One region of the Paenibacillus sp. BT-177 genome, then DNA from elsewhere that is predicted to be linked to it. Evidence: predicted binding sites of a transcription regulator. Region 1 holds the regulator's gene; each other region holds the start of a gene.
The links. Region 1 encodes LexA, which represses DNA repair genes until DNA is damaged. Its sites were predicted from a motif close to CGAACATATGTTCG; they were not measured.
Positions count from the first base shown of each region.

Region 2: a site for LexA is predicted at 3,476-3,489, ahead of recA (recombinase RecA). Genes of this name have one in related genera too.
Region 3: a site for LexA is predicted at 2,548-2,561, ahead of addB (helicase-exonuclease AddAB subunit AddB). Genes of this name have one in related genera too.

Region 1 covers NZ_JAOYTP010000001.1:59,144-64,935, forward strand. Annotated here, with positions in the region: gene OIU26_RS00225 (HAD family hydrolase) at 1-122, opposite strand, end outside; gene OIU26_RS00230 (hypothetical protein) at 280-789, opposite strand; gene OIU26_RS00235 (DUF896 domain-containing protein) at 902-1,108, opposite strand; gene OIU26_RS00240 (LysM peptidoglycan-binding domain-containing protein) at 1,217-1,585, opposite strand; gene lexA (transcriptional repressor LexA) at 1,777-2,403, shown strand; gene OIU26_RS00250 (hypothetical protein) at 2,822-2,986, shown strand; gene OIU26_RS00255 (hypothetical protein) at 3,028-3,168, shown strand; gene OIU26_RS00260 (DUF2798 domain-containing protein) at 3,268-3,759, opposite strand; gene OIU26_RS00265 (PLAT/LH2 domain-containing protein) at 3,932-4,315, shown strand; gene OIU26_RS00270 (hypothetical protein) at 4,468-4,887, opposite strand; gene OIU26_RS00275 (MarR family winged helix-turn-helix transcriptional regulator) at 5,074-5,529, opposite strand; gene OIU26_RS00280 (SDR family NAD(P)-dependent oxidoreductase) at 5,686-5,792, shown strand, end outside.
Region 2 covers NZ_JAOYTP010000004.1:187,257-193,048, reverse strand. Annotated here, with positions in the region: gene OIU26_RS14410 (RodZ domain-containing protein) at 1-288, shown strand, start outside; gene OIU26_RS14405 (hypothetical protein) at 373-537, shown strand; gene OIU26_RS14400 (YajQ family cyclic di-GMP-binding protein) at 683-1,174, shown strand; gene pgsA (CDP-diacylglycerol--glycerol-3-phosphate 3-phosphatidyltransferase) at 1,382-1,969, shown strand; gene OIU26_RS14390 (competence/damage-inducible protein A) at 2,063-3,331, shown strand; gene recA (recombinase RecA) at 3,559-4,620, shown strand; gene OIU26_RS14380 (RecX family transcriptional regulator) at 4,831-5,580, shown strand.
Region 3 covers NZ_JAOYTP010000001.1:808,105-813,896, reverse strand. Annotated here, with positions in the region: gene OIU26_RS03725 (Na/Pi symporter) at 1-718, opposite strand, end outside; gene OIU26_RS03720 (class I SAM-dependent rRNA methyltransferase) at 1,008-2,387, shown strand; gene addB (helicase-exonuclease AddAB subunit AddB) at 2,628-5,792, shown strand, end outside.

The DNA of each region.
Region 1 (5,792 bases):
TTCGGATCAGCGCCTGTTTCTCGAGAGCCTGTTTGACACGCTGCATCAAATGCCTCTTCTACACTACGTTCATCCCACAGAAGGGTATCATCAAGATCAAACATTATCGCCTGAATCGTCATATGAATTATCCACTCTCTTTCCACTGTATATGTAAGATTGTCTGTTTGGTCACGAATCAGATCGTTATGTGTGCCCATATTAAGCAAGTGGCCGCACCATGTTATATTAAAAAATAACATCATACGGCCTTACTTACAGAGCTACAGGCTAAATCGGTTATTTTTTATCTACCTGTATCTGATTGGATAGTGCAAACTTTTCAAGACGCTCTGCGATGGCATCCGTATCGTAGCGTCCCAGTGATTTTGTAAAAATAAAATTACCGCCCTTCCCTTTTCTTTCAACGGTAACGTAACCCTTTTCAATTTTGATGGCTTTCATGTCCCCTGCCGTCATCGGCCGTTCTCTGCCACCTTTTAACATATAGAGGGTATCTTTTCCCACTTTTAAATAAGGACGGCGAATGAAGAAGATTACAGCCAGCATCAAGTACAAGCCAAATACCAGCCAGTCCATTCCCCGCATGCCCGTCTTAGTCAAAAAGTAACTCATAAGCATGTACAATACAGCAAGACCAGCCAGCATGATTGGCACAGTAATATTACGGCCACGGAAAATGTCCATTGCTGAACCTGCGCCGTTAATGGTTTGAATGCCTTGTTTCTTGCGCGTTTTATTTAAATGCGCTGTGTTTTTACGTACTTTTCTTTCAAATGATCGGGCCATCTCTCAATTCCCTTCCCAATAAATATTACATTAAAACAACTGCCTTAAAGCTGATCTATATAGATACCAGGAAAGATACCTAAAACAAGGCAAATGATGCAGGCTTTAGACATTAATGCTTCAGCCCGCCATTTCCCTTCGACGTATCATCGTCCACAAATTCAATGGTTTCAAGCTGCTGCCGAAAATTACGGCGAATGTTGCCTAAATAAATTTCCCGAAGGTTGGCGCGCTCTGTGGTTTCCTCTTCTGTCAATCCTTCGGCTTTTGCTTTGCGCGCTAATTCATTAATGCGCTGTACCAAGCTGTCTATATCCAAATTGTGTCCCCTCCATAAAAGCAAAGATATAATACACTTTGACATGTAGAAAAGAGCTTGTCAAGGCTCCCGCAATGCGCTCCTTGACAAGCTCTATAGTCTTATAGATCAGAAGTGTGGAAGCTTAAGCACCTGACCTGCCTGCACTCCCCGATCCTCCAAAGCGTTAATACGCATAATTCCTTCAATATATACCCGTGTATCCATTCGTTCCGGTTTATGATTCACAGCAATCTTCCATAACGTATCTCCAGGTTGTACGGTCAGCTTAATCACCTCTTTATTAGAAACTGAAGGTGCTGCGAAAACCGTAAGTACACCTGCCCCTGCAACCCAAACGATAATTACTAGAATAAGAAGCTTGAGTAAAAGAGTATTGGTAATAACCTGTAACAAACGCACCTTACTCTCTTTTCGGGTCTCCTGTAAATTCTCTAAGTTCATCGGGAAAATACTTTGATAAGTGCTATATTTCATAATTGGCCGCGTCCTCCAAACATTTGTTCTTATGTTTTTTTCACAATATAACACGAACATTTGTTTTATTCAATAGAAAACAGAACAAAAGTTCGTAAATATTTTTAGGGATTATTTAGAACTTATGTTTGTACGAACGGAGGTTCTATGCTATAATTTTCCCAAACGTTACTAAATGGGGTTGATACGGTATGTCTAAGATTTCGAGCCGCCAGCAGGCCATTCTTGAATTTATCCGCAATGAAGTGCGTCTAAAGGGATACCCCCCTTCTGTGCGCGAAATAGGCGAGGCAGTCGGATTGGCCTCCAGTTCTACGGTTCACGGTCATTTGGATCGTTTGGAGAAAAAAGGACTCATTCGCCGCGATCCTACGAAACCACGGGCTATTGAATTACTTGGTCAAGACGAATCGGATAACAGCAACTTGATTAATTACTCCATTAGTCGTGTTCCCGTCGTCGGCAAAGTAACCGCTGGTCTTCCTATTACGGCGACAGAAAATATTGAAGATTACTTTCCTCTTCCCCAACACTTTGTTGGTGAGGATAAAATATTCATGTTATCTGTTGTAGGCGAAAGCATGATTGAAGCTGGTATTGCTAACGGAGACTATGTAATCGTACGTCAGCAGCAGACCGCTGATAACGGAGACATTGTAGTAGCTATGACAGATGAAGACGAGGCTACAGTTAAAACCTTTTACAAAGAAAAAGATCATATCCGGCTTCAACCTGAAAATCCAGCCTTTGAACCGCTTCGCCTGACACACGTCAGCATATTGGGCAAGGTTGTTGGACTCTTCCGGGACTTCCACTGATTTATCGTGCTTTCTTCCCCGCTATACTACCACGAATATAAAACCGGCCGCCTAGGCGAGCCGGTTTTATATTGTTATTATGTTTACTATGTGTGTCTCACAACTATTCTTTCCTTTTCAGAAACCTATATTGTCTCTACTATTATATCCCCCCCATTATCCGAAATAGTCCCCTCTGATCTTGAACTGTTTACTTTTATTAGCTAAATAAATGGAAATTTGACTTATGTGAACCCACTGTAGCCTTCCCCTATAACGTAAAGTTGGGAAGGCGAACGCAGGCTAGCATAAGCTTTTTTTTAAAACATTTAGGAACATAGGTACTAGCTTCTTTTTGTCTTTAGTAGATTTATGCTGATACATTACTAGCACAATTGACATATGTATATAGCAGACCTAAAGTAAAGGAGTTATGCAGATGATCAGAAATAGAGTTAAAACGTATAAGCATCGCATCGGGAAAAACAGATATCTGGTCGTTAAAGTCTTTCAAGCCGCAGCTGCTAAAACAGGAAGCGGAAATGCACTCGCAACTAACGCATTAAATATCAAAATTTCCAAGCGTAAGCATAAACATCATTAAGATTTAACCGTACCTTCATTTCTTTGAAGGGAGGTGATATTATGAGCAGAAGACACAGCAACCGTGAATTGAGAAGAAGAAGATTAAACATCCGTTCCAACCAAAGAGCCACTGCGCGTGCAAGAGGTAACGCACTGGCTGTCAATCTGTTTAGCGTGAATGATGGACAACGCAGACGTTAATAATTATTTTCAAGCAAAAAGCAGGAAGAATTCTTCCTGCTTTTTTTGTGTTAAATGATCACCAAACTACCAATCCCGCCAGTTATAGCTTCTTCAAACTTATATCAGCTTTGGTCCTGCTTGCCCGCTTTTCTTTATAAATTTTATAAACAAGGCTCGAACAGCTGGACCCATAACCAATAATTGTAATGGATAGGCCACAACAAAGTTCTTTATAAAAATTTCTAAATATGCTTCAAATAATGAATGATCGCTAATAGCATGGCTAAGAATTGAAGTTAATAAACCGTAAAAAGACATAGAACAGGCCATTCCGAACACCATACATGTTGAAATCGTGATAACTAAAAATATTTTTTTGGATTTATCAAAAGGTAGACTCAAAGCAACTTTTTTGGCTATAGGACCCACGATATATAGATCTAATACGAGCGCTATAATAAATCCAATTAGAAATTCAACAGCAATGGTAATCAAGCTAATTTTTCCAATCAATCCGTTAATCAAAAGATTATAGAAGGTCATAATAATGACCATTCCAAAACACATAATAACCCCAAAGTAAAAGCTTTCCTTTTTAGTTGTTGGCATTAAATTCAACCTTTCATTTTTGATGTGATTATTTTAGCTGCAACAAAATTTTCATGTAAGTGAACTTTTTATGAACATATCATTCTGAAATTAATTAAAAATAAGAATATCTGACATATACAGATAAAATCCAACAAAAAAAAGTCAAGTAAAGCAATATTCTTCACAACCAATGAACTATGTACAAACCCATTACACATGTATAACATTAAATACAAATACTAGAAAGGTGACTGTAAATACAGTCAAACTTAAAGATGCTGGAACTGATTCTAATATCTCTATTACTTTGTATGGTTCAAATGGAGATTACGCTACCGCTACACTCAATGGAAGTTTTGAACAAGGAGATTCGGATACAACAAGAATTAGCACCAGCAACCTTGGTGACATCAGAAAAATTACGATCAGAACTGATGGATCTGGACATAAACCAGGTTGGAAAATCGCTAATATAAAAATTACTGGAAACGGGAAAACTTTTTCATTTGCAGGCCCTAACCGTTGGCTTGGCGATGGCGGTTCTCCAGATTCCGAAACACTTTTCCCTTCTTAAGAACATCACTTTCAACAATTACAATTTCTCTAAAAGACTCTGTCAATATTTGATGGAGTCTTTTTTTTTTGAGAAATCCCCACTACCTTAGCTGGTCGGGTGGGGATTTCGCTTATTTAGAATATTCACTTACACTACACATTAGGAATTTTCTAATATTTGATTATAGCTGATCCTGCTTTAGCCCACTCTTTGGATTCTAATTGAATCCATCCATATACTGGTGAGTCAGAGTTGATTTTTTGTTTTATCAGTGAAAGGTTTTCATAGTTGCTGGAACTGTAAAGCGACCCTGTTTTTGGCGCAACTTTTACTGTCAGTATATTTTTTATATTTGGTTCTTCATCAGTACTAGTCCAGACTAATCGATTATAATAATTAGCGTTAAATGGGTTTTCTAAACCACTAATCGAAAATTTCACTCTTTTCCCGACAATAGCTACATCTGTATATGCTGTGTCATCTTTATAAATTACTAATTGAGATGAAACTAATTCTTGATTAAAAGAGTTTGTATAGGTGTCATGGGTAACACTTGCTACTGGCTCGTATCTTAAATTGGTTCTGTGCAATACCATTAAGTTAACTGGTAAAACAGTTTAATGAAACAGACAATATATTTGGCTTTTTTTTGCTAAATATATTTTTACAGTCATATTGAGCTAACGTTCTCCATTAGCTCAATACATTCTTTGGAAAGTGACGATATTGTTTGCAAGTCTTTACATTCGGGTCACTTCTTAAGGTTGCGTTCCGTGTCAATTGAGTCCATTAAATTGCCTGAGCATTTGGATGAAATCATGAAGCTCTGTATCTTTCCAGTTCAAAATTCGTTCATAAAAAACGGACTCCTTTTCCTTTAGCGCATCAATTAATTGTTGTTGTCCATGCTCGGTAAGAGATAATACTATTCCCCGTCCATCACTTTGGGAGGCCTCTCTGTTCAAATACCCCAAAGACTGGAGCTGTTTGACAAGACGACTTACTGAACTTCGATCCATCGCAGTTGATTCTGCTAAAGTGGCGGCATTAGTTGGTCCATAAGAATACAGCCAACGAACAATGTGGAAGGCCGCAGGTTGTAAGGAGGAGTCAAATTTGGCAGCAGCTCTGACATTCAAGGCGTGTGAAGCACTGATAAGTGCGTTAAGCTGCTCGCCCAACTCAATCTCCAATTTTTCCCTTGGTCCATTTTTGACTTCATTATATTTCATCCTCAATCACCTTTCTCTCGATCAAAAACCCATAATAAATCGAATTTGATTGACATATATCAACCAAATTATTATAGTGGACATATGTCAATCAAAGGCGCTAAATCGCCGGATTGGAACTCCAATAAAATTGTAACACATGAAGGAGAAATGACGATGCCTAAAAATACTACTATTGTCATAACAGGTGCCACCAGTGGTCTTGGACAGCTAGTCGCAATTGAATTGGGAAGACGCGGCTGCTTTGACCTTGTTTTGACTGC
Region 2 (5,792 bases), on a different contig from region 1:
GAAAAGCTGAGCTACGGTATGACTAAAAGTGGGGACACGATGTCTTTCGATATTGGTCCGGAAGGTCTATATATTAAATCAGGGCGGTCTTCTGCCACGGATATCTCCGTTGCCGGTCAACCGATAACCGATAATAAATCGACGACTCGCGTGTTGATACAGCAAGGGGAAGCTTCTTCCACTGGAGCGAGTACTGGGGTGACGGGTTCAACGGATACGACGACAAATGGTAGTACGGATACTACACAAAGTGGGACAGATTCTAGTACAACTACTGATGGTGAATAAACGCCTTGTTGCGGTGAAATACTAATGACTGTAATTCTTGGAAAGTCAGTCAGTTCATTTTCCGCAAAGTGAGGTGTATACGTTATGACCGTCAGCTGGATTGTGACTGGGCTCGGGATTATTGTCAGTTTGCTGGGCTATTATCTAACACCGAATGCATGGGGCTATGGCATATTAGGCTTTGGTCTTGCTCACATTGTGCTTGGAATTTTGGATATGTTTAGAAATCCAACACGAAGTCACTATTAGAAATGTTAAACTGCAATTGTAAATAAAGGCGTTTTTGTCGGGGAACTGGCAAGAACGCCTTTTTAGTGAACGGATTATTGGATTTTTGTAAATGACTAGCCTATAATTAGATATTGAACTTTGTTGTGGAAAGGAAAGTGAAACGATGGCTTCAGAAAATTCATTTGATATCGTCTCCAAAATGGATATGCAGGAGTTAACAAATGCGGTTCATCAGACGGAGCGTGAAATTGAAACGAGATTTGATTTCAAGGGGAGCAAAAGTAGCCTCAAGCTTGAGAAAGATGCCCTTACGATTGCATCGGAAGATGAATACAAGCTGAATGCAGTGATTGATATTTTGCAATCTAAAATGGTCAAACGAGGTCTATCCCTTAAAAATGTGGAATTTGGAAAATTGGAACCAGCTTCTTTAGGTTCAGTGCGTCAGCGTCTTTCTCTTAAACAGGGAATTGATCAGGATAACGCCAAAAAAATTAATATCCTTATTCGGGATTCCAAGCTTAAAGTGAAAAGTCAGATTCAAGGTGATCAAATTCGAGTAACTGGAAAAAATAGGGATGATTTACAAGCCATTATTCAATTGCTGCGGAAAGCCGATCTACCGTTGGAGCTTCAATTTACAAACATGAAATAAGCCGTTTCTCTCATAGATTTTGTAGGACTAAACGTTGCTTGATGTGCAGCAGGTTATTTTGACATGCGTTTTGCGCCATATTATACTTGTAACGAAAATGCAGACATTGAGGTGTATAACGCTCGTCGAAAGCGATTTACATAGGATTGAATTCAATCCGAAAGCTGCCATTTGTAATCAAGTACGATAATCAGGGGAGAGTGTGTTGTGAATTTACCCAACAGAATTACAATAACGCGGATTTGCCTTATCCCGGTGATGATGCTGGCTTTGCTGGTGGATTTTGATTTTTATCCGCCACCGATTGAGATCGGTGCATTCACGCTGCCGTATAATCAGCTGATTGCGGCTATCATTTTCCTTGTAGCAGCCAGCACAGATGGCCTTGACGGATATTTGGCTCGTAAAAATAATATGGTCACCAATTTGGGCAAGCTGTTGGACCCCCTTGCTGATAAGCTGTTGGTAACTTCTATTTTGGTTTCTTTGGTGGAAATGGGAAAAATTGATTCTTGGGTTGTCGTTGTGATTGTCAGTCGTGAGTTTGCGGTTACGGGTCTGAGACAGATCGCCTTATTGGATGGCTCTGTGGTTGCTGCAAGCAATTGGGGGAAATTAAAGACGATCATCCAGATCGTTGCTATTGTAGCACTGCTCATTAATAATTTCCCGTTTGTTTTTCTGGGTATTCCGTTTGATTTAATAGCGATATGGGCAGCTGTGTTAATCACCATTTATTCGGGTATTGATTACTTTGTAAAGAATATCCATTTGCTGAGCTCCTCTAAAGTTTAACAGGATAAATCTTATGGAAACAGCAATAGGGACTTAACTTATTGCTGTTTCTTTACATAATTCACATTATACGCATCATAGGAGGACGAATTGATGAAAGCTGAAATCATTGCAGTAGGAACAGAGTTATTACTTGGACAAATAGTAAATACAAATGCCCAATATTTGTCACAAGAGCTAGCTACTATCGGAATTGATGTATATTTTCAGACTGTAGTTGGCGATAACATGGATCGACTTCAGGAAGCGGTACATCTTGCTCAGAAGCGTGCGGATATTATTTTGTTTTCTGGTGGGCTGGGGCCAACTCAGGACGATTTGACAAAAGATGCAATAGCGGCTGTACTGGGGCGAAAATTGCAGATAGATCGCCTTGCCATGGACAAGCTGGATCAGTTTTTCCGTAACCGCGGGGTAGAAATGACCGAGAATAACCGCCGCCAGGCGCTTTCTATTGAAGGAGCCACTCCGCTTGAAAATGAGACGGGTTTAGCTATAGGGGATGCCATTGCACAGGACGGTAAATTTTATGTGGTTTTGCCCGGACCGCCTAAGGAACTTAAACCTATGTTTGCAAATCATGCTAAACCATGGTTGCTTCAGCAGGCATTAAGCGGTGAGGAGATGCCGATTTATTCGAAAATGCTAAAATTCGCAGGGATCGGTGAGTCAGCTCTTGAAACGCGCTTGTTAGATCTGATCGAATCCCAGACGGACCCCACGATTGCTCCTTATGCCAAGGAAGGGGAAGTCACGATCCGTATATCCACCAAGGCGGCCAGTGAGAGTGAAGCTTTAATTAAGCTGACGGCTACGGAAGTACAAATTCAGCAGCGTCTTTCCGAATATATGTATGCAAGTGAGGATGTTACGCTGGAGAAGGTGATTGTAGATTTAATGGCCAAGCGCGGACTCACTGTGAGCGCAGCGGAAAGCTGTACAGGCGGTATGCTGATGGAACACATCACTTCTATACCTGGCAGTGCTGTTATGTTTCAAGGTGGCATCGTGTGTTATTCCAATGAAATGAAGATGAAATTGCTCAATGTGCCTTATGATTATTTGGAAGGGGATCATGCGCCAGGCGCAGTGAGTAAGGAAGTAGCCCTTGTGCTTGCAGAGCAGGCAAGGATGATTATGGACAGCGATTTCGGACTTTCTGTTACTGGTGTAGCTGGGCCCGGATATTCCGAGCGGAAGCCAGTCGGCCTGGTGTATATTGGTATTGCTGAGCGCGACAAGGAAACAGAAGTATATGAGCTGAATTTAAGCGGTAACCGTGAGACCATCCGTTTGCGATCCGTCAAAGCTATCCTGTACAGATTGTGGCGCCGATTGGTAGAGAACGAGAAACTCTCTTAATTATCGATGAGTTGTTTTAGATAGATATTCATGATATAATATTCTTATTCGGAAGAACCGTTGCAAAGCTTTTTGCCAGCGGTTCTTTTTTCGTTTTAAGAGAAAGGCATAATTATAGAAGAGAGCTGCGGGAAATAAAAAAAACGAATGTATGTTCGAAAAAATGCTTGGCAAGCGTGTCAAAACAAGGTATTATTAAAGTACAAACAATGAAGGATGTGAGTTTATTGTCAGATCGTCGTGCTGCGCTGGATATGGCGCTCCGTCAAATAGAAAAGCAATTTGGTAAAGGTTCCATCATGAAGTTGGGTGAGTCTACCCACATGCAAGTGGAAACAATCCCCAGTGGTTCGATTGCTTTGGATATTGCGTTAGGAACGGGCGGCTTTCCAAGAGGCCGGATTATTGAAGTATATGGACCGGAATCATCCGGTAAAACGACAGTAGCTCTTCATGCTATCGCAGAGGTGCAAAAAACAGGCGGACAAGCCGCCTTTATCGATGCCGAGCATGCACTTGATCCGTCGTATGCGAGCAAGCTGGGTGTCAATATTGATGAGTTGTTACTATCGCAACCAGATACAGGTGAGCAGGCATTGGAGATTGCCGAAGCTCTTGTGCGTAGTGGGGCAGTGGACATTATCGTCGTTGACTCTGTAGCGGCACTTGTACCGAAGGCAGAGATTGAAGGCGAAATGGGAGATTCCCATGTCGGTCTTCAAGCGCGCTTGATGTCACAGGCATTGCGTAAGCTGTCTGGAGCCATTAATAAATCGAAAACCATTGCTATCTTTATCAACCAACTCCGTGAAAAAGTAGGTGTTATGTTCGGTAACCCTGAAACTACACCGGGTGGACGTGCCTTGAAGTTTTACTCTACGGTACGTTTGGATGTTCGTCGTATCGAAAGCTTGAAAATGGGTAACGACATCGTGGGTAACCGTACACGTATTAAAGTCGTGAAGAATAAAGTCGCACCTCCTTTCCGTCAGGCTGAAGTGGATATTATGTACGGTGAGGGCATTTCCAAAGAAGGAAGCTTGATTGATATCGGTACGGAGCACGACATTGTCGACAAGAGCGGAGCTTGGTATTCCTACGAAGGCGAGCGCCTTGGTCAGGGACGTGAGAATGCAAAGCAATTTTTGAAGGAAAATCCGAACATTGCTAGCACGATCGAGCAAAAAATCCGGGTGGCCAGTAATTTAATTACAACAATTGCTCCACCGACAGAAGAAGAGTTGGCACAGGAGGCCAAGGAAGAACAGGAATTGTTGGAGCTTGAATAAGCTTGCCTGAAACTTCGCTTCTGATCTGTCATGTGAACTGTAGCCTAGGGATTATGGTACAGTCCGTTTAAATAGCATGATTCTGATGCCCTGCACAGTTGTGCAGGGCATTTTTGCATCAAATAAAGTCTGCTTTGTCAGCAGAATCTAACTTTTACGTAGCAGGTGATCGTAGGCTGCTTTCGTGAATTTCAAAGCGAGGGAAACATATTGCAGTTGGACGATAAAGATGAATACACTTCGGAAGAAAATAAACAGCAAGGGATTTCTCTTTTTCCAGATCATGAGGAATTGATGATTACTAGAGTGGAGCAGGGACAGAGACGCAACCGTGGAAGATACATCATTCATTTTGGTCCATATTCACTGTCTGTATTGGAAGATGTAATGATCAAGTACAACATGTTCAAAGGAACGTCATTCGTCAAAAAAGAACTAGAAGATATCGTTCTGGCAGATGAAAAACAACAGGCTTATGTACATGCGCTGCGCTATTTGGGTCAAAAGCCTCGTACACGTCAGGAAATTGCTCAGCGTTTAGCGCAAAAAGAAGTGGATCAGACTGTTATTGATGAGATATTGGTGCAATTGCAACGGGAGAAGCTAGTAGATGATGATTTATACGCCCGTCAGTGGGCAAGACAGCGTATAACAAGCCAACGTAAGGGTAAGATGTGGATTAGACAAGAACTTCGTCAGAAGGGCATTTCTAAAGCCTCTATCGGGGAAGCATTAGGTGAGATCACCGACAACGAGGAGTGGGAGAGCGCATTGTCGATTGGACGTAAGAAATGGAATCAGGTACGTGGTGATATAATGGATAAAAAGAGGAAAACATTCCCGTTTCTTATGAGACGCGGATATTCGGGGGATATGACACGCCGCGTGGTCAATCATCTCAGTGTGGCTGAGCAAGATGGAGCTTTCGATGACGAGGAATTACTGCATTGGGAGGAATAAGTTGCAATACGGTAGCTGAACCTCTGGCTAGATGAGCTGATTATGATATGGACAGCTGCACGGTCTTCTACTAATGTTTGCATTCCCTTGACAATGCCATTTGTCAAATAATAAAATATATATGAAACGATATTTGTGGAGTGCCCTTTTTCCTTCCAAAAAAGCGGAATCCACGGTAAAGTTCTCATCGCCAAATAACAAGTGATGCCGCT
Region 3 (5,792 bases), 750 kb from region 1:
CGATGGCGATTCCTACATCAACTGGCAAGGCACCCGCAGCAGCCAGGCTGATTGCCATACCGATGACGGCTGCGCTGCTGTGAACCAGTGCGGTCAGGCAGGCTCCAGCAGCGAAGGCCCACCACATGTTGGCTGCAGCATGATCAAGAAACCAGCGGAATAGTCCGGCCTGTTCAATCCAGGGGCCGACGGCTTGCATCACACGGATACCTGCCAGAATCAGCGAAAATCCGGCAAAGACGAGGCTGATAAATTGTACAGCCTGTGGGCGGCTGAGCCCATTAGAGCTGGGTGAAGCTCCGGCAGCTGCATACTGGCGGCCAGCGACCGTTTCTCCCCACAGAACGGCAGTGCCCCAGCAGAGCAGTGAACCGCATAGCAACGGAACAGCCAGCTTGCCAAGCTGAAGCCCCATCAGCTCGGTCGTCAGGCAGGTGCCAATATTGGTGCCGAGAATGATGCCGAGCGTGCGGCCGTAGGTCAACAGCCCGGCGTTGACCAGTCCGATCGTCAGCACCGTTACGGCGGTGCTGCTTTGCAGTAGGGCGGTAATGCCTGAGCTGAACAGCATTCCCCGCCAAGGGGAAACCGTAGCCCGGTTTAGCCAGCGGGTAAGGAAGGGGCCAGCCAAATGCCGGAGGGCAGCTTCCATCAGCTTCATTCCGCCTAAAAAAATAAGCAGCCCACCGCACAGTGGGAGTATAACATGTATGAACACGGCCATAGCCCCCTTTTCTAGGTGAAAATACTTATGTAACAGCCTATGATCTGTCAAGGACAGCCATGACAAGCATGGGTGAGCAGTTTTTTACGGAACAATAATTTTGAAGTATCTTCACAAGCTTTAAAAGCGTGACATCGATATACAGGCGGGCAGTAGCAAAGCGGTTCGTTTGAATCTGGAGAAGCGCCAGCGATCGTACGAACAAATGAACCGCGGAGCTGCGTCCCATCGAACACCACACTTTTAAGGACTTTAAGTAATTCAAGAATAGGAGTGAAGGATTTTGCCTTCAGTAATATTAGAACGTAGCCGCAAAAAAAGGCTGGAGCAAGCACACCCTTGGGTGTTTAAAAATGAAATAGCCAAGATTGAGGGTGATCCAGAAGCAGGTGATTTGGTCAACATCCTTAACCATCAAGGTCGTTATTTGGCGACAGGTTACTATAATCCTGCTTCGCAAATTACAGTGCGTGTGATGTCCTATGAGCCGCTGGAAGTGATGGACCAAAGCTTCTTTGCCCAACGTTTCCGTAATTGCTTGGAGCATCGCGAACGCTTTGTGACTGGGGGGAACGCTTATCGCTTGGTGTACGGCGAGGCTGATTTTTTGCCTGGGCTGATTGTAGACCGTTTTGGTGATGTATTGGTCGTTCAGCTGTTAACGCTTGGCATGGATCGGCGCAGGGAAGAAATCAGAGATGCACTTGTTGAAGTCATGGGGCCAGTTGGTATATATGAGCGTAGTGATGTATCCATCCGCGAGCTGGAAGGGTTGGAACAGACGAAAGGTCCTTTGTACGGCGATTGCCCGCGCCATGTGGTGGTGACGGAAAATGGCTTACAAATCAAGGTCGATATCGAAGAGGGCCAAAAGACTGGCTATTTCTTTGACCAGCGTGAAAATCGCGCAGCCATCGCGCCGTTGATGACAGGTTGGGGAGCGCGTAGCGGAATTACGTTACAAGAAGTAGCTGCAACCCCAGGTGATGACGCCACAACGGTCATGAAGCCTGTGAATAAAAGTGGTAAGGTGGTTGAATTCCCATTCTGGGACGGTGCAACTGTATTGGAATGTTTTTCACATACAGGTAGCTTTACGCTCAATGCGTGTAAACATGGTGCGAAAAAAGTAACTTGTCTGGATATTTCTGAACATGCGATTGAAAGTGCTCGGGATAATGTGAAGCTGAACGGTTTTGAGGATCGCGTCGAGTTTGTCGTCGACGATGCTTTTCAATATTTACGTAATCAGGTGAAAGGTGTAGAGGAGCGCACCGCGCGAGCGGGGGGCAAAGGAGATACATCCAAGCCGCTGATTGCGGGTGGCGGACGCACCTTTGACGTAGTTATTCTGGATCCGCCAGCTTTTGCCAAAACGAAGAGTGCTGTCAAAGGAGCTACACGTGGATATAAAGATATCAACCTTCATGGGATGAAGCTTGTCAATGAGGGCGGTTATTTGGTAACGGCGAGTTGTTCGTTCCATATGCGGCCAGAGCTGTTTTTGGACACGATTAAGGAAGCGGCGGCAGATGCCGGCAAAATCCTCCGACTGGTAGATTGGAGAGCGGCAGGGAAGGACCATCCTCAAATTTTAGGTGTGGAGGAAGGTCATTATTTGAAATTTGCCATCTTTGAAGTGCGCAGCCGGACACGGCTGTAGACTTCATACCCTTGTCAAAGTTAATTTATTTTTAGGCGATAAAGATAACTAGGTGAAACAAACTCATTTTTAGTATAAATCAGTCCTGTAGAGAAGGCTTGCACCAAGCCATCCTGCGGGACTGTTTGTTTTTGAGAAGGGATCAATTGCTACAACATGGCAAACGTACGTTCTTTTCTCCTTTGCCTGATATGCTATACTGTTTAATAGAATGTTTTTGGTTGGAAAGGAGGCCGCATCATGTCGGTCCGCTTATTGATTGGCCGCTCTGGTAGTGGTAAAAGCACGTTAATCCGCAATGAAATGACGTCTATGTTACGTGAGGAGCCGCTAGGTAAACCTATGCTGTTACTTGTGCCCGAGCAATCGTCATTTGCTTCAGAGCATGCGTTGCTTACAGAAGCCGGAAACGGTATTCAGGGGTCGGTGCGCGCCCAGGTGATGGGATTCCATCGTCTTGCCTATTTAGTCATGCAGGAAACAGGGGGTTCAGCCCTGGTGCCTGTAACAGAAGAAGGCAAGAAGATGCTTTTATATAAAATTATTCGTCGTCGCAAGGATGAACTGAGTTTGTTTAAGGATTCGGGAGACCAACTCGGTTTTGTGGATCGGTTGAATACGTTGTTTACAGAGTTAAAGCAGTACGGAAATGATGCTCGGTCTGTACCGGAACAACTGGAGAGAATGCATGCTGCGGGGGAGTCCGCCCCGATATTAAGAGGCAAGCTGAAGGATATCAGTCTAATCTATGAGGATTTTGAACGGGAGCTGACGCTTAAATATATCGATGGTGAAGATACGCTTCGCATGCTAACAGAACAGATTGCACAGTCTTCACTTATACGCGGAGCAGATATTTGGATGGATGGCTACCGAAGGTTTACACCGCATGAATATAAGGTGGTGGAGCAGCTTATGCTGCACGCCTCCTCGCTGACGGTGGCGTTGACCTGTAACCGCAGCTACGAAAGTGGCCAGCTTCCGCATGAGCTGGATTTGTTTCATCCTTCGGCGGCTACCTACGTCAAGCTTAAAGGAATGGCAGACGAGCTGATGATTGAAACGCAGACACAGTTATTACGTCCCGATCCGATACCGAGATTTAAGGAGCGTCCAGCGTTGGCGTATTTGGAGGCTAATTTCGAACATCGTACAGGGCTGCGGAATCAGGAACAGCGGATGCGGCTACAGCAGCTACGAGAGCAATGGGCAGATACACAACCGGAGGGCATAAATCTGTATGCTGCGGCAAATCGCCGTGCCGAGCTGGAAGGAGCCGTACGCGAAATGCGCCGCCTGGCCCGTGAAGAGGGCGCGCGTTATCGGGAGATGGCCTTGTTTGTGCGTCATATTGAAGATTATGAGCCATGGGTGGAACCGATATTCAAGCAATATCAGGTCCCGGTATTTTTGGATCAGCGGAGAAGTATACTTCATCATCCCTTAGTGGAATTGATTCGGGCTTCACTGGATATCGTGCAGCGACGCTGGCGATATGAGGATGTATTTCGTGCGGTCAAAACAGACCTTCTATTGCCGCTGGACGGTCGAGTGAGCCGCGAGCAGATGGACCGTCTGGAAAACTATGTGCTGGCCTGTGGAATACAAGGTAGCCGTTGGACAGATGGCCGACTATGGCAGGCTGTGCCCAGTTTGTCGCTGGAGCTGGAGGAACAGGAACGTAACCGTCAACGGGATGAAACGCTGGATTTGATGGAGTTGTGCCGAGATGTGATTGTGACGCCTTTACATGCTTTTGAGAAGCGTATGGGTAAGGCACGAACGGCGCTCGAGAAGTGTGAAGCCGTGTATCTGTTGCTGGAGGATGCAGAAATTGGTCACAAGCTGGACGCCTTCATTCATCAGGCAGAGGAATCAGGAAATCCTGAGCAGGCGAAGGAGCACCGCCAGGTATGGGATGCGGTGCTTGAATTGCTGGATCAAATCGTCGAAATGATGGGTGATGAGAGACTGGATACTGCTTTGTTTGCGGGTGTGCTGGAAACGGGATTGGCTGAGTTCCGTATGGGGCTTGTTCCACCGGCTCTGGATCAGGTACTGGTCGGAAATACGGACCGTACACGTGTATCCGGTATTCAACATGCCTTTGTGCTAGGGATGAACGAAGGAGTAATGCCGGCTGTGTTCCATGAGGATGGTGTGCTGAATGAGCAGGAACGTACGGCATTGAACGAACAAGGCGTAGACCTGGCACCAGATATGACAAGACGTCTGTTGGACGAACGCTTTCTCGCTTATACGGCCCTTACCTCAGCCGGTAAAAGCCTATGGATGAGCTATGCGGTGACTGATGAAGAAGGCAAGCCATTGCTGCCGTCAGAGTTAGTGCGACATGTGCGGCAACTGCTTCCTGGTCTGGATGAACGTCCACTGGCCGGATACCCTTTGCCTGGAGACGCTTGGACGACGCAATGGGAGTATGCTTCCCATCCGTCCGAGGCTTTGCCGCAGCTCATTGCGCAATTACGGCATTGGCGGCGTGGCGGTGATATTTTATCTCCCTGGTGGGAGGTGTATAACTGGTATGCCAGCCAGCAGGGGCGTGAGAAGGACAAGCTGCGTCAGCTGTTGACCTCACTTTTTTACGAAAATCATGCCGAAATGCAGAAGGAAACGAGTCGCCGTCTATATGGCAGCAAGCTGCGCACCAGCGTATCTCGTATGGAACGTTTTGTCGCATGTCCATTTTCTCACTTTGCCTCTCACGGTCTTCGTTTGAAGGAACGTCAAATGTATCGTCTGAAGGCTCCGGATATCGGACAATTATTCCACGCAGCGCTTGGTGAGATGGCGATCAATCTGCGTGAACGCAATGTCAGCTGGGGAAGTCTCAGCACCGAGGAATGTCGCCAAGAGGCGGAAAGTACGGTTGAGCGTTTGGCACCTCGTCTGCAAGGCGAGATTTTAATGAGCTCCAAGCGGTATGGCTATATTTTGCGCAAGTTAAAAGACATCGTGAGCCGTGCTTCGCTAATTTTGGGTGAACATGCACGGAGAGGTAGCTTTGAGCCGATTGGGCTGGAGTTGGACTTTGGACCAGGTCAGCCGCTTCCTCCGTTAAGCTTCCGACTAGATAACGGCGTTGTGATGGAAATTGTCGGACGGATTGACCGTGTGGATGTGGCAGAAGGAGAAAAAGGATTACTTCTGCGTGTCATTGATTACAAGTCCAGCCAAAAGGATCTTAAGCTACATGAGGTGTATTACGGCTTGTCCCTGCAAATGCTCACGTACCTGGATGTGCTGTTGAATGCGGCGGAGGAATGGTTGGGCGAGACTGCTTATCCGGCGGGTACACTGTATTTTCACGTCCACAATCCGATGCTGCAATCACCTAATGGCCTTAGCGCAGAACAGGCTCGTCAGGAGCTTTTGAAACGCTTT